DNA from 3 places in the Mesorhizobium sp. WSM4819 genome. Region 3 is predicted to be linked to each of the others. Evidence: predicted binding sites of a transcription regulator. Region 3 holds the regulator's gene; each other region holds the start of a gene.
What was found. The regulator LexA, encoded in region 3, represses DNA repair genes until DNA is damaged. The targets are predictions, from matches to a motif close to TGTTCNNNNTGTGTTCNG.
Positions count from the first base shown of each region.

Region 1: parE (DNA topoisomerase IV subunit B) is a predicted target of LexA. The motif match lies at 2,721-2,738, and genes of this name have one in related genera.
Region 2: ruvC (crossover junction endodeoxyribonuclease RuvC) is a predicted target of LexA. The motif match lies at 1,810-1,827, and genes of this name have one in related genera.

Region 1 is NZ_JBVVQO010000001.1:307,902-312,805, reverse strand. It holds gene AC0L18_RS01415 (nucleotidyltransferase family protein) at 1-341, shown strand, start outside; gene parE (DNA topoisomerase IV subunit B) at 599-2,650, opposite strand; gene AC0L18_RS01405 (GGDEF domain-containing protein) at 2,918-4,087, shown strand; gene gcvP (aminomethyl-transferring glycine dehydrogenase) at 4,159-4,904, opposite strand, start outside.
Region 2 is NZ_JBVVQO010000009.1:120,976-125,879, reverse strand. It holds gene ruvB (Holliday junction branch migration DNA helicase RuvB) at 1-311, opposite strand, end outside; gene AC0L18_RS11145 (AbrB/MazE/SpoVT family DNA-binding domain-containing protein) at 311-586, opposite strand; gene ruvA (Holliday junction branch migration protein RuvA) at 628-1,248, opposite strand; gene ruvC (crossover junction endodeoxyribonuclease RuvC) at 1,259-1,768, opposite strand; gene AC0L18_RS11130 (LysR family transcriptional regulator) at 1,949-2,842, opposite strand; gene AC0L18_RS11125 (alpha/beta hydrolase) at 3,244-4,350, shown strand; partial or broken gene AC0L18_RS11120 (cyclophilin-like fold protein) at 4,425-4,904, shown strand, end outside.
Region 3 is NZ_JBVVQO010000001.1:101,678-106,581, reverse strand. It holds gene gltX (glutamate--tRNA ligase) at 1-588, opposite strand, end outside; gene AC0L18_RS00470 (ComEC/Rec2 family competence protein) at 692-3,148, shown strand; gene lexA (transcriptional repressor LexA) at 3,142-3,879, opposite strand; gene AC0L18_RS00460 (molybdopterin molybdotransferase MoeA) at 3,984-4,904, opposite strand, start outside.

The DNA.
Region 1 (4,904 bases), 210 kb from region 3:
GCCGAGCGCGGGGCGACAATCGACCTGACAGCGACTGGGATATTCTCGTTGCTTTGCCCGACGACGCCACGCCGGAACTGCTCGATCCGCTCGTCGGTTGGACGATTCAGCATGAAGTCGGAATTCCTGCCACAATCCTCTCGACCACGTCGAGTGAATTGGCGGCAAGCTGGGGTTCGCGGAATACGATCGCGTACGACGTTGCGCGGGACGGGCGCCAACTGGGATGTCTGACCACCGGACCATCGCCAGTGCGCTTCGATGTGCTGTGGGATTTGAACGCCGTCTGCGACAGCACCATCTCTTATGTCGGAGACCAGAGTTTGCAACCGTGGCGGTAGCGCGGTCTTGCCTTCTCCCCTTGTGGGAGAAGGTGGATCGGCGCGCAGCGCCGAGACGGAAGAGGGGTGTTGGCCGGAGTGCGGTTTTTGCCAAGCTGGAACACCCCTCATCCGACCGAGCTTCGCTCGGCCCCCTTCTCCCACAAGGGGAGAAGGGGGAGCGAACGATGATCGGGAGCGAGACGCCGAATTGAAGGCGAGGGGCTTTCGTGTGCTGCAACAACGGTCGCCGTTGCGGTTCGCCGAGCCGAAGAAATTCAGATATCCAGCACTTCCGTCTCGGCAAACTCCGCGCGTTCCTGGATGAAGCGGAAGCGGGCTTCCGGCTTGGTGCCCATCAGCGCGTCGACCGCATCCTTGGTCGCCGCCTCGGCATCGATCACGTCGACCCTGAGCAGCGTGCGCTTTCTCGGGTCCATGGTGGTTTCCTTGAGCTGGGCGGCCATCATTTCGCCCAACCCCTTGAAGCGGCCGATTTCGACCTTGCCGCGCCCGGTGAACTCGGTGCGCAGCAGTTCGTCCTTGTGCGCATCGTCGCGGGCATAGGCGACCTTGCCGCCTTGGCGGATCGAGTAGAGCGGCGGCACCGCCAGGTAGAGATGGCCGTCGCGGACCAGGCTCGGCATCTCCTGGTAGAAGAAGGTGATCAGCAGCGAAGCGATATGGGCGCCGTCGACGTCGGCGTCGGTCATGATGATGACCCGGTCGTAGCGCAGATCCTGATCGCGGTATTTTGACCGCGTGCCACAGCCAAGCGCCTGGATCAGGTCGGAAATCTGCTGGTTGGCAGCCAGCTTGTCGTTGCCGGCGCTGGCGACGTTGAGAATCTTGCCGCGTAGCGGCAGCACTGCCTGGCTGGCGCGGTCGCGCGCCTGTTTCGCCGAGCCGCCGGCCGAATCGCCCTCGACGATGAAGAGCTCGGCGCCGGCCGCGGCATTCTGCGTGCAGTCGGCGAGCTTGCCGGGCAGGCGCAGCTTGCGCACCGCGCTCTTGCGCGAGACTTCCTTTTCCTGGCGGCGGCGCACCCGCTCGTCAGCACGCGCGATCACCCATTCGAGCAGCTTCGAAGCTTCCTGCGGGTTGTCGGCCAGCCAGTGGTCGAAGGGGTCGCGGATCGCGGCCTCGACGATCCTGATCGCCTCGATCGTCGCCAGCCGGTCCTTGGTCTGGCCGACGAATTCCGGCTCGCGGATGAACACCGACAGCATGCCCGCCGCCGAGATCATGACGTCTTCCGAGGTGACGATCGAAGCGCGCTTGTTGCCGACCAGCTCGGCATAGGCGCGCAGGCCGCGCGTCAAGACGTTGCGGAAGCCAGCCTCATGGGTGCCGCCTTCGCCGGTCGGGATGGTGTTGCAGTAGGAGTTGAGGAACCCGTCGCCGCCGAACCAGGTCACCGCCCATTCGAGCGAGCCGTGGCCGCCTTGCCTGTCGCTTTTGCCGGCAAAGATTTCGCGGGTGACCTGGAATTCGTCGCCGAGCGAGGCTTTCAGATAGTCCTTGAGGCCGCCGGGAAAATGGAACTCGGCCTTGGCGGGCGTCGTGTCCTTCTCCTTGATCAGCGAGGGGTCGCAGGTCCAGCGGATCTCGACGCCGCCGAATAGATAGGCCTTCGAGCGCGTCATCCGATAGAGCCGCGCCGGCTCGAAAGCAGCACCCTTGCCGAAGATCTGCTCGTCGGGATGGAAGCGTATCCTGGTGCCGCGGCGGTTATGCACCTCGCCGAGCTGCTCTAGGCCGGTCACCGGAACGCCCCGCGAAAAACGCTGGCGATAGAGCTGGCGGCCGCGCGCGACCTCGACCTCGAGATGGTCCGACAGCGCGTTGACGACGGAGACGCCGACGCCGTGCAGGCCGCCCGAGGTCTCGTAGACCTTGCTGTCGAACTTGCCGCCGGAATGCAGCGTCGTCATGATGACTTCGAGCGCAGGCTTCTTGAATTTCGGATGCGGATCGACCGGAATGCCGCGGCCATTGTCGGTCACCGCCAGATATCCGTCGGCCGAAAGCTCGACATCGATGAAAGTCGCGTGGCCGGCGACCGCCTCGTCCATCGAATTGTCGATGACCTCGGCGAACAAATGGTGCATCGCCTTGTCGTCGGTGCCGCCGATATACATGCCGGGCCGCCGCCGCACCGGCTCCAGCCCTTCCAGAACCTCGATGTCGGCGGCACTGTAGCTCTCGCTGCCGTCGCGGGATGCCGGGCGCTTCGCCGCCTGCACCAGCGGGTCGGCCGGGCGCGCGGTGGCGCGAACCGGTTGCGGCTGCTTGTCCAAATTGCCGAAAAGATCGTTGCTGTCGTTCATGCTGGTCCTGGATTGCGATGCTGCGAATCACCACCCGATACTGCCACGCTTTTTGCGGGCAGGCGACGGAGGTTCCCGTTACGTTCGAGGATAGAGCCTCTTACTGCAAAACCATTGGACAACCAAGCGGCGGAAATGGGCCGAGGGCATCGACGCTTTGTAAACCTTGTCCGGAGGTTACGCCGGAAGGTTGGCCGAAAAAGGGTATTCGCGGATTGCTGCTGACCTAGAATGCGGCAGAACCCGAGAAGAGGCTGTCGCTTACGCATGTTGGATTACAGTTCGCTCCTGCTTGCGGCAGCGCTGTCGGGCACGTGCCTCAGCATCACCCTGTTTGCGATCTGGTGCACCGCGCCACAGGCACGCTTTGTGCTGACGGTGGCGTGCGGCATTCTCGTGCTCGTCGCACATGTGGTCTTGTTCTGGCACTATGCCAAGCATCCCAGCCCCTGGCTTTGCCAGATTGTATTTGCGCTTCTCAGCCTGGGCCTTCTGACCCTCTGCCTGTCGGCCATGCAGTATCTCGGCGTCCACGACTACAGGCGCGCCATCTTGCCGACCCTGGCTTCGATGGCGGTTTGCGCAGGCGCGACGTCGCTGGGCTTTGACGGCGTCGGCTTCATCGTCACCTACGCGACGGTAACGGCGCTGCTCTCGCTTATCGGGGTGATGTTCTGGATCAAAGGTGGTCATGATCGCCGGATATTGCTGGTCGTTTCGTTCCTGAGCGGCGTCTGTGCGCTGTCCTTCGGACTTTGCGGCGCGGTCCTGCTGGTCAAGGGCCAATGGGTGCTCGGCGTTGCGCCCGACAACTGGGCCGAACGGTTGAATTCCGCCGTGGCGGTCGCCTGCATGACGGGGCTCGGCGCATTGACGCTCTCCCTGCACCATTTGCAGGCGCAGATCGAACTGAAGGCCGAGACCATGACCGACCCATTGACCGGGCTGATGAACCGGCGGGCGTTGACGGCATTCTACGGCGAGCGGATTTTCGGCCCGTTCATGTCCGTCGCCATGTTCGACCTCGACCATTTCAAGAAGACGAACGATGTATTCGGTCATCCGGTCGGCGATCAGGTTCTGCGCCGCTTCGCCGCTGTCGTCAGAAAATGCTCCAGGACCGGCGTCGACGCCTTCCGGCTGGGCGGCGAGGAATTCGTCCTCGTCATGTCGCGGATGAATCAAGAGAAGGCTTACGACATTGCGAGCAAGATCAGCGTCGCCTTCGGCACGGAAGTCGTCGCCACCCAGCTTGGTCCGTTGCGCAGCACAGTCAGTGGCGGCATCGGCTTTGGCGGGACGGATGGCACCAGTCTCGACAATGTGCTGGCCGAAGCCGACGCCGCACTCTATGCGGCAAAGCGCGCCGGGCGAAATCGCGTCGTCGCCCAGAACAAGGCGAGCAAGGCCGACGCGCCGGCCTTGCGTTCTGCCTGATTGAGGCTTCTATCTTCTTGTTAGACCATGATCTTGTCCGAAAACCGGATTCCACTTTTCGGGATCATGGTCTACTCCGCCGCCCCCAGATATTCCGACAGCGGCGGGCAGGAGCAGACGAGGTTGCGGTCGCCGGCGACATTGTCGATGCGCGACACCGGCGGCCAGTATTTGGCTGACGTGTCGGCATCGCCGGCGGGGTAGGCCGCCTCCAGGCGCGAATAGGGATGGGTCCACTGGCCGGCCAGCGCCTCGGCGGCGGTATGCGGCGCATTAACCAGCGGATTGTCGGCCAGGGGCCATTCGCCTTTCGCCACCTTGGCTGCCTCGCCTGATATCGCGATCATCGCCTCGCAGAAGCGATCGAGCTCGCGCTTGGGCTCGGACTCGGTCGGCTCGACCATCAGCGTGCCGGCGACCGGAAACGACATGGTCGGCGCATGGAAACCATAGTCGATCAGCCGCTTGGCGACGTCGTCGACGCTGATGCCGGCACTGTCCTTGAGCACGCGGGTATCGAGGATGCATTCATGCGCGACGCGCTCGTGCCTGCCCTTGTAGAGCACCGGGAAATGCGCTCCGAGCCGCGTCGCCACATAATTGGCGGAAATGATCGCCGTCTCGGTCGCCTGCTTCAGGCCCGAAGCGCCCATCATCCGGATATACATCCAGGTGATCGGCAGGATCGAAGCGCTGCCGAACGGTGCAGCCGACACGGCATGGCCGGAGCCTTCGACGACGTGGCCGGGCAGATAGGGTTGCAGATGCGCCTTGACGCCGATCGGGCCGACGCCGGGACCGCCGCCGCCATGCGGGA
Region 2 (4,904 bases), on a different contig from region 3:
TCTTCGAGATTGGTGAGCAATGCTGCGAGATCGCCGGCCTTGGCGATGACCGGGCCGGAGGTCGAGCGGAAATTGACGCCGAGCTCGCGTGCCATGATCTGCGCCAGCGTCGTCTTGCCGAGGCCGGGCGGCCCGACGAACAGCACATGGTCGAGCGCCTCGCTGCGGCCCTTGGCTGCCTCGATGAACACTTTGAGATTGGCCCGCACCGCCGCCTGGCCGACGAAATCACTGAGCGTCTGCGGCCGCAAGGTCTGCTCGGCGTCCTCGCCGCGCTTGTCGGGAGCAATGAGGCGTGGCGAAAGGCTCATCAGGCGCGCCCACTTCCATCGCGATCGCCGGCGGCGTGGCGACCGACGGCATCCCCTAGCGCGGCGTCGATTTCCTCCAGCGTGGCAGGCCCGCCGGGCGGATTGCCCAGAAATCCGGCAAGGTCGGCAAATCTAAGATTGCGCGGCGTTCCTATCAGAAGACCGTCCATGACCGTCCACGCAACCGTATCGCCCGCCTTGAGCGACAACGCGTCCCGGACTTTCTTTGGAATCGTAAGCTGCCCCCTGGAGGTCAAGCCCGCATATCTGCCCATGCTCTTGTTCCTAGTCGGAATTTATTTCTCGGGCAACGGTCTCACCGCGCCAGTTCCTTCAGCCCGAAGCGGATCAGCTTCGACGCATCCGCGTCCTCGCCGGCGTTTTTCAGCGCCGCCGCTACCGCATTGGCGGCCGTATCGCGCGAATAGCCGAGATTGACCAGCGCCGAGACGGCGTCGGTGATCGGCGCCGGCGCGACGCCTTCGCCAAGCTCCTGCTTCAGGCCGATGGTGCCGGAGGCAGCGCCTGCAAAGGCCGGCGCCTTGTTCTTCAGTTCGGTGACGATGCGCTCGGCCACCTTCTTGCCGACGCCGGGCGCGCGGCTGACCATGGCAATATCACGCAGCGCGATGGCATTGGCGAGATCGGCCGGCGCCAGCGTTGAGAGAATAGCCAGCGCCACCTTGGCGCCGACGCCCTGCACATTGCTCATCAGCAGCCGGAACCATTCGCGCTCCAGAACCGACTGGAAACCGTACAGTCGCAGCATGTCTTCGCGGACATAGGTCTCGATGAACAGCACCACCGCCTCGCCGGGGGCCGGCAAGGCGGCCAGCGTGCGCGCCGAGCAGTGGGCGATATAGCCGACGCCGTGCACATCGATGATGCAGAAATCCTCGTCGATCTCGTCCAGCGTGCCTTTTAGCTTGCCGATCATGTGTGGTCCTTCATGCCAGCGCTGCCAACCTATAGACAACGCTCTGCCGGTGATGCGCGTGGCAGATGGCAATGGCCAGCGCGTCGGCGGCATCGTCGGTGTCGAACGTCGCCTTCGGCATCAGCACCTTGACCATCATGTGGATCTGCTTCTTGTCGCCATGGCCGACGCCGATCACCGCCTTCTTGACGGCGTTGGGCGCATATTCGGCAACGACCAGGCCGGCCAGCGCCGGCACCAGCATGGCGATGCCGCGCGCCTGGCCGAGCTTCAGGGTCGCGGCCGCATCCTTGTTGACGAATGTCTGCTCGACCGCCGCCTCGTGCGGCATGGCGGCGTGCAGGATCTCGGCAAGCCCGTCATGCAACTGGCAAAGCCGTGTCGCCAGCGCCGCCTTGTCGTCTGAACGCACGGTGCCGGAGGCGACGAAGCGCAGCGAGTTGCCGAGGCTTTCGACGATGCCCCAGCCGGTGCGCCTCAGCCCCGGATCGATGCCGATGATGCGAATCGTTTCCCCCATCCGCCAAGTCTACCCGTGGCGGACAGCGATGCCAGCGAAATGTGAACAAACCAGAAACAGGTTCTGCTGCGTCCCACAGGCTGTTTGAGAATTCGTTCTGACGAGACAGACGGCGTGGTTTGCGAGAACCGAAGCGGAGCGGACATTTGGGTCCGTGAGCCGCGCGTAGATTCCCTCGCTTCAATTCCGATGTCGTAGCGCATCGACGATGACTTTGAACGCGGGAAGATTTTGACGACGGCTCGGATAGTAGAGGAAATAGCCTTCAAAAAACGGCGACCAATCGTCCAGGAGCTGAACCAGCTTGCCACGTGCGATGTGCTGCTCGACGATGTTCTCCGGGACGTAGGCGACGCCGTATCCACTGGCCGCCGCATCGATCATGGCATAAGTATTATTGAAGGTCAGTTGACCGTTCACTCGAACGCGGAGCGCCTGCCCATCCTTCTCGAACTCCCAGGCATAAAGGCCGCCAGCGCTTTCATGACGCATGTTGATACAGAGATGCCGGATCAGTTCTTGCGGGTGCTCGGGCACACCATGCGCGGCGAGATAGGCAGGCGAAGCAATGGCTACCAGACGCCAGTCGGGACCGATGCGCACCGCGATCATATCCTTCTCAACGCTCTCTCCAATCCGGACGCCGGCGTCGAAGCCTTCCTCAACGATGTTGCGGAAGGTGCTGTCCAGGATCAGTTCGACGCTGATATCGGGATAGGCGACAAGCACCGGCTTGAGCTTGGGCCAGACCACGCTTTCGAGTGCATGGTCGGACAGGGTCAGCCTGATCGAGCCTGACGGCTTGTCGCGGAGCGCCGTCAGCGCCGCGATCTCGTCGTCGATTTCGGCGATGCGCGGCGCAATTGTCTGCAGCAGCCGTTCGCCCGCGATCGTCGTTGCGACGTTGCGCGTGGTGCGGGTCAGCAGGCGGATGCCCATGCGCGCTTCGAGCTGCTTGATTGTATGGCTGAGCGTCGATTGCGCCACGCCCAGCTTTGTCGCAGCCCTGGTGAAGCTGCGCTCCTCGGCGACAGCCTGGAACCAGGTCAGTTGGTTGAGGTCGGTCCTGCTCATGAGGCTCCTCCCGCCGTCCCGGGCTCAGATTATTCGACCCGGTCGATAAGTCCATTCCGATTTCGACGGCTACTCGACTTATTCCAAAGCCATTAGGTTGCGCTCTGGGGAGCGACGAATACCCCGATGTCGGCGATCTGGATGACATGGATGCCGCAAAATGCGGACGATGCGCCGAGGCCACCGGCAGCCTGATGGTTGCGGCGATCCAGGCTTCGATCCTTCTGGGCGCGGTCGTCGGAGGGGTGCTGACGATCTCCGCCACGTTCGTCGGCAGCGTGATTCTGGCTGGCATCGGAATCATGCTGATCGGAAATGGGCGGCGTCTGCTCAAGCCCCGAAGAGGACTGGCCAAGGCAGCGAGTGGCTCAACTCCAAGCCAAACTTACAGGAGATCAGAAGTGACTGCGAATAGCCCTGATACGAAAACGTCAGTGCGTGAAATCCACCGGCGCGAGCTTTTGAAGCTGACCGGTGCCGGCGTCGCCACCTTCGGTGCGGCGCCTCTCTTCAACCTTCCCTTCGCAAAGGCTCAACACATGTCAAACGGTGCAAACAATTTCTATACCAGCGGTCAGGTGACTCTCGAAAAGGTCGCCTTCAAAAGCCAATATCAGGCAAATGTCGCCGGGAATCTGCTCCTTCCCAAGAATCTCGACCGCGCAGTGCGGCATCCGGCTATCGTCGTCGGCCATCCCATGGGCGCGGTGAAGGAACAGAGCGCGACCCTCTACGCCACGAAGATGGCCGAGCAGGGCTTCGTCGCCATGGCGATCGACCTGCCCTTCTGGGGCGAGAGCGAGGGCGAAGCTCGCCAGATCGTTTCGCCGGATGTCTATGCCGAGGCGTTCGGCGCGGCGGTGGACTTCCTCGGGACACGCGAGTTCGTGGACCGCAACCGCATTGGCGCGATCGGTGTCTGCGGCAGCGGCAGCTTCGTCATCAGCGCCGCCAAGATCGACCCGCGCATGCGCGCCATCGCCACGGTCAGCATGTATGACATGGGCGCGGCGAACCGGAACGCACTCAATCACTCGCTAAGCGTCGAGCAACGAAAGCAGATCATCGCGGCGGCCGCCGAGCAGCGCTACTCCGAATTCGAAGGCGGCCAGATCCAGTATACGGGCGGAACTGATCTCGAACTGACCGCGTCGACGCATCCCATCCAGCGTGAGTTCTACGATTTTTATCGGACACCTCGCGGCGAGTTTACCCCGACGGGTGTCTCCGACCAGATAACGACCAAGCCGACGCTGACCAGCAACGTCAAATTCATGAACTTCTACCCGTTCAACGACATCGAGACGATCTCGCCGCGCCCAATGCTGTTCATCAGCGGCGATCAGGCGCATTCGAAAGAGTTCAGCGAGGAGGCTTACAGACTGGCAGCCGAGCCGAAGGAACTGGTCTGGGTTCAGGGCGCCGGTCACGTCGACCTTTATGACCGTGTCGACCTCATCCCCTTCGAAAAGCTGACGCGCTTCTTCGGTCAGCATCTGGCCGCTTAGCAGGGCCGTATCATCGAGGATGCGGCCGTGGGCCAGAAACCATGGGCATGGCTGCGCCAATCGGGAGCCCTGAAATGACACGTGACGCCGCATGGCTTTCGCGCCGCAGCTTGCTGGCAGGTGCTGCCAGCTTCGCGTTTCCCTCTTTGGTGCGCGCTTCACAACCCCGGGCAAGAAAGGAGCACCAATGCGCCTGAGATTTGTTTTTACAGATCAGGACTTCACGGTGACGCTGGACGACAACCCTTCCGCGCGCGATCTGGTCTCGATGCTGCCGCTGGACCTGACGATCGACGACTATTCATCCAACGAGAAGATCGCCTATCTGCCGCGCAAGCTCACCGAGGAAGGCAGCGGTCGCTTCGGGAACGAGGCAGTTGGCGATCTTTGCTACTACGCCCCTTGGGGCAATCTTGCGATATTTCATGGTCCCTATCGGTCGTCGCGCGGCCTGCTCCGGCTCGGGCGCCTCGATCAGGGGCCAGCGCCGCTTCTGGTGCGCGGAGAGCATCCGCTGCGCGTCGAAATTCTTCCTGAGATCGGAAGGCTACCGC
Region 3 (4,904 bases):
GCCCATGTCGTGGTCGTCGACGACGACGGCATGCATATAGGTCGGGTTGCCGTCCGAGCGCAGGATGATGAAATCGTCGAGGTCCTTGTTGGGGAAGCGGACTTCGCCCTGCACGCGGTCATGCACCACCGTCTCGCCTTCGGCCGGCGCCTTGATGCGGATCGCGCCCCTGGCGCCAACCGGCGCCTCTGACGGGTCGCGGTCGCGCCAGCGGCCGTCATAGCGGGGAGGCAAGCCCTTGGCCCGCGCACTCTCGCGCATTGCCTCCAGCTCAGCCGGCGCCGCATAGCAGTAATAGGCTTTGCCGAGGCGCACCAGCTCCTCGGCGACCGCGCGGTGGCGCGGCGCGCGCTCGAACTGCGATGCCGGCTCGCCGTCCCAGGTGAGGCCGAGCCAGGAGAGCCCATCGAGGATGGCAGCGGTTGCCGCATCGGTCGAACGCTCGCGATCGGTGTCCTCGATGCGCAGCAGCATCCTGCCGCCGGTGTGTTTCGCATACAGCCAGTTGAACAGCGCCGTGCGCGCCCCGCCAATATGCAGGAATCCGGTGGGCGAAGGGGCAAAACGGGTGACGACCTTGTCGGACATGGAACTCTCGGGGCAAGCGCAGGAAACGGATGTGGCTGCGCGGACTTTCGCGCGTTGCGCGTTCATGTAGCATAGGAGGTCAAGGGCGCAAGGGGCGAACCCTATGGCTGGACCAGGCCGCGGCGTGGACGAGAGCGAGGGCGCGAACGCAAGCGTCAGCGAACGATCGCTGTTCGCCGACGTTCCTGACGCTGAGCCGCTACCCGTTTCGCTGCCTGCGTCGCCGCCGGGCATCCAGCCTCTTTCGCCGGATCGCTCGGCGCCGATACCGGCTTCAGCACCCGGCCCTGTCATTCGTTTTCGCCGACAGCTCAGCCATCTTTCACCATCCGGTGTCCGCAACAGCGTGGCCTCGGCAGCCGGCCTGGAACTCGACCGCGGCGTCGCCTTCCTGCTGGTGCCGGTTTTTCTGGCATGCGGGGTGATCGTCTATTTTTCGCTTGCCGTCGAACCGGACTTTGCCCAGCCCATCGCCGTCGTGGTCCTCACGGCATTGTGTGCGGCCGTCACGCGCTCACGCCGCAAAACGCATCTGTGCTTCATGGCAGCGTTGCTGTGCGCGCTTGGTGTGCTCGCCGCCAAGGTGGAAACCTGGCGCGCCGGAACGAAGATGCTCGGTTCGGAAATCCAGACCCGGCTGACCGGCCGTGTCGTCAGGCTCGACCAGATGGCGAACGGCCGGATCAGGCTGACCATCGACGTGATGTCGACCGCCCGGCCGACACTGCGTTATGCGCCCGAACGTGTCAGGGTATCGGCACGCAAGATTCCCGCTGAGATGACCGCAGGCTCGGTGGCAACCGGCTATGTGAGGCTTCTGCCTCCGACTGGCCCGGTCAGACCGGACAGCTTTGACTTCTCCTTCGACAGCTATTTCGCCGGTATCGGTGCCAGTGGCTTTTTCCTCGGCAGTCCAAAGATCGTTGTCTCCGAAGATGCACCGTTAACCGCACGCCTTTCTTCGTCGATCGAGAAGGCGCGCGAAACCATAGCCGACCATATCAGGAACAGCATCGGTGGTGCCGAGGGGGAGATTGCCGCTGCGCTGATCGTCGGCGTGCGTGCCGGCATCCCCGAAGAGATAAACGAATCGATGCGGCGCACCGGCATCTACCACATCATCTCCATTTCCGGCCTGCACATGGCGCTTGTCGCCGGCACCGTCATGGGATTGCTGCGCGGCGCCTTTGCGCTGTTTCCCAACTTTTCGTCGCGCCGGCCGGTCAAGAAATATGCGGCTGCTGCCGCACTCGTCTCCATCGCTGCCTATCTGATCTTTTCCGGTATCGTGGTCGCGGCTGAACGCAGCTTCATCATGCTGGCGGTAATGCTTGTCGCCATGCTGTTCGACCGGGCGGCACTCACCATGCGCAACCTGGCGATTTCGGCCATCGTCGTCATCGTCGTGTCGCCGCATGAGGTGGTCGGCGCAAGCTTCCAGATGTCCTTCGCCGCGACTGCGGCTCTCGTGGGCGCCTATGCCGGTTGGTCCGACTATCGTGCCGACAAGGCCACGGCGCCGCAACGGCGACGGTCACCGGTCGCTTTCGTCACGCGCAAGCTCGTCGCTGGGGCAGGCACCATCGCAATGACCTCCATCATTGCCGGCAGCGCCACCGCGCTGTTCGCCATCTGGCACTTCCAGCGCGTCTCGCCGCTCAGCCTGTTCGCCAATCTGGCCGTCATGCCGATCGTCACGATCGTCATGTTCCTGGCCGTCCTCAGCGCCTTGGCAATGCCTTTCGGCCTCGACGGCCCTTTCCTCTATATGATGGGCAAGGGCCTGACGGCGATGATCGCAATTTCGGGATGGATATCGGAGCGTTCGCCGGTCGATGCAGTCGGCCTGATTTCGTTGCAATCGGTCCTGCTGGTGACGGTCGCCCTGGTCATCGCCACGATGGCGACGACATGGCTGCGGCTTGCCGCACTTCCCTTTGCGCTCGCCGGCCTGCTGACGATTTCCGAGACGCGCACCCCCGACGTGCTGATTTCGGAGGATGCCCATCTGGTGGCGCTGCCGATCGGCGGCGGCGAACTTGCCGTCAACCGGATGCGTTCGAACGAATTCACCACCGACAACTGGAAACATGCGCTGGTTTCAACAACGATCGTCGAGCCGGAGACATTCGAAAAAGGAGATGTGCAGTTCGACATCGCCGACCCGGCCGACCTGCCGCCGGGAACGCCTTTCACCTGCACTGCCGGCCTGTGCCTGGCCCGGCATCCGTCCGGCGCGCTCATTGCGCTCGCCGACGACCGGAAAACCGCGCGGCCGGCCTGTGCCTTTGCGGATTTGATCATCATCGACGACGCCACAGCCTATTACAAACCCTGCCGCAACCCGCTGGTTCTCGTCGTCACCAAACGGCAGCTCGCTCGCATGGGCAGTGCCGCCGTCTTCTTCGATCCGCTATCGGCGACGACGCGCGCAGAAATCCGTTTTGCCGTCAGACAGCCATACAGGCCCTGGCATGAGCAGCGGCGATTTTCGCGCGAGGCGAGGGGCCTGCCGCCATACCGCAGGGCCGAGAAACCCAAGAAGCCTGCTCTTCAGTAACGCCGGATCAGTCCGACGAGCTTGCCCTGCACCTTGACCCGGTCCGGCCCGAAGATGCGCGTCTCGTAGGCCGGATTGGCGGCTTCCAGTGCGATCGAGGCACCTTTGCGGCGGAATCGTTTCAGCGTCGCCTCCTCCTCGTCGACCAGAGCGACAATGATCTCGCCAGGCTGGGCGGTGTCAGCGTTGCGGATGATGACCGTGTCGCCGTCGAAGATGCCGGCCTCGATCATCGAATCACCCTTGACCTCCAGCGCGTAGTGCGTGCCGCCGGTGATCATGTCCGGTGGCACCGAGATCGAATGCGTCTGGTGCTGGATGGCGTCGATCGGCACACCGGCAGCGATGCGGCCCATCACCGGTATGGAGACGGTGGCAACGACGTCGTCGTCATTGCCGGCCGCACGCATGCGCGACGGCGCCGGCTTGATCTGGCGTCCGAGGCCGCCCTGCCCAAGGGAGCCTTGAATGACGCTCGGCGAGAATTTGCGCGCCGCATTGAGGCCCGGCGCGATCGAATCGGGCAGGCGCAGCACCTCCAGCGCGCGGGCGCGGTTGGGCAGGCGGCGAATGAAACCGCGTTCCTCCAGCGCCGTGATCAGCCGGTGGATCCCTGATTTGGAGGCGAGGTCGAGCGCTTCCTTCATCTCGTCGAACGAGGGCGGAATGCCGCTTTCCTTCAGCCGTTCGTGAATGAACATCAGCAGTTCATGTTGTTTGCGTGTCAGCATCGCGACCCCCAACAGAATCAGAAAAACAAACCCAGAACAAACACTATCTGTTCCAGTTGTGTTCCGCAACCATTTAAAGTTTAATGAATGTGTTGACGTTTTGTTCAGCGTAGCATCAGCACGCTGCAGGCGGCGCCCGCTGCGGCTGCGGGAGCGAATGGCTCGCGCACGATCAGTCCGTTGGCGTCGGCCAGCATTCTGAGCATCGAGGAATCCTGGATACTGAACGGCGTTGCCTCAAGCGTGCCAGCTTCTTCCTCCACCTCCGCGCGTACATAGTCCTGCCTGAGATCGTTGGCCGGCATGGCGGCGCCGAGCCGCGCCTGACGCATGTCCTGGCGGAAGGCGCGGCCGCCGAGCCGCGCCAGCAGCGGCTTCAGAAAGAGCTGCGAGCAGACCAGGCTGGCCACCGGATTGCCGGGCAGGCCGATGCAGCGGATGGCGCCCAGCCGCCCGAACATCAGTGGCTTGCCGGGCCGCATGGCGATTTTCCAGAAATCAAGCGCCATGCCTTCGCCGGTCAGCACGTCATGGACGAGGTCATGGTCGCCGACCGAGGCGCCGCCCAGCGTGACGATGACGTCCGCGCCTGCGTCGACGGCTTTTGTCACCAGCGCGGCGATCGCCTCCTTGCGGTCGGGGGCGATGCCGAGATCGAGTGCGCTGGCGCCGACCGAGCGGGCCGCGGCGGCGACGCCATAGGCATTGGAGGAGATGATCTGGTCGGGGCCAAGGTCGCTGCCCGGCGGCAGCAATTCGTCGCCGGTGGCGATGATGGCGACCAGCGGCCGTTTCACCACGCGGACCTGCTGGTGGTTGGCCGACGCCGCCAGCGACAATGCCGCCGGATCTAGCAGGCGGCCTTTCTCCAGCAGCGCGTCGCCCTTCGAGAAATCGAGCCCGAGGCGGCGGATGTTGCGGCCTTCAACCGTCGGCGCGGTCACTTCGACCATGCCGCCACCGAGGTCGCGGACATTCTCCTGGATGACGATGGTGTCGGCGCCTGCGGGAAGCGGCGCGCCGGT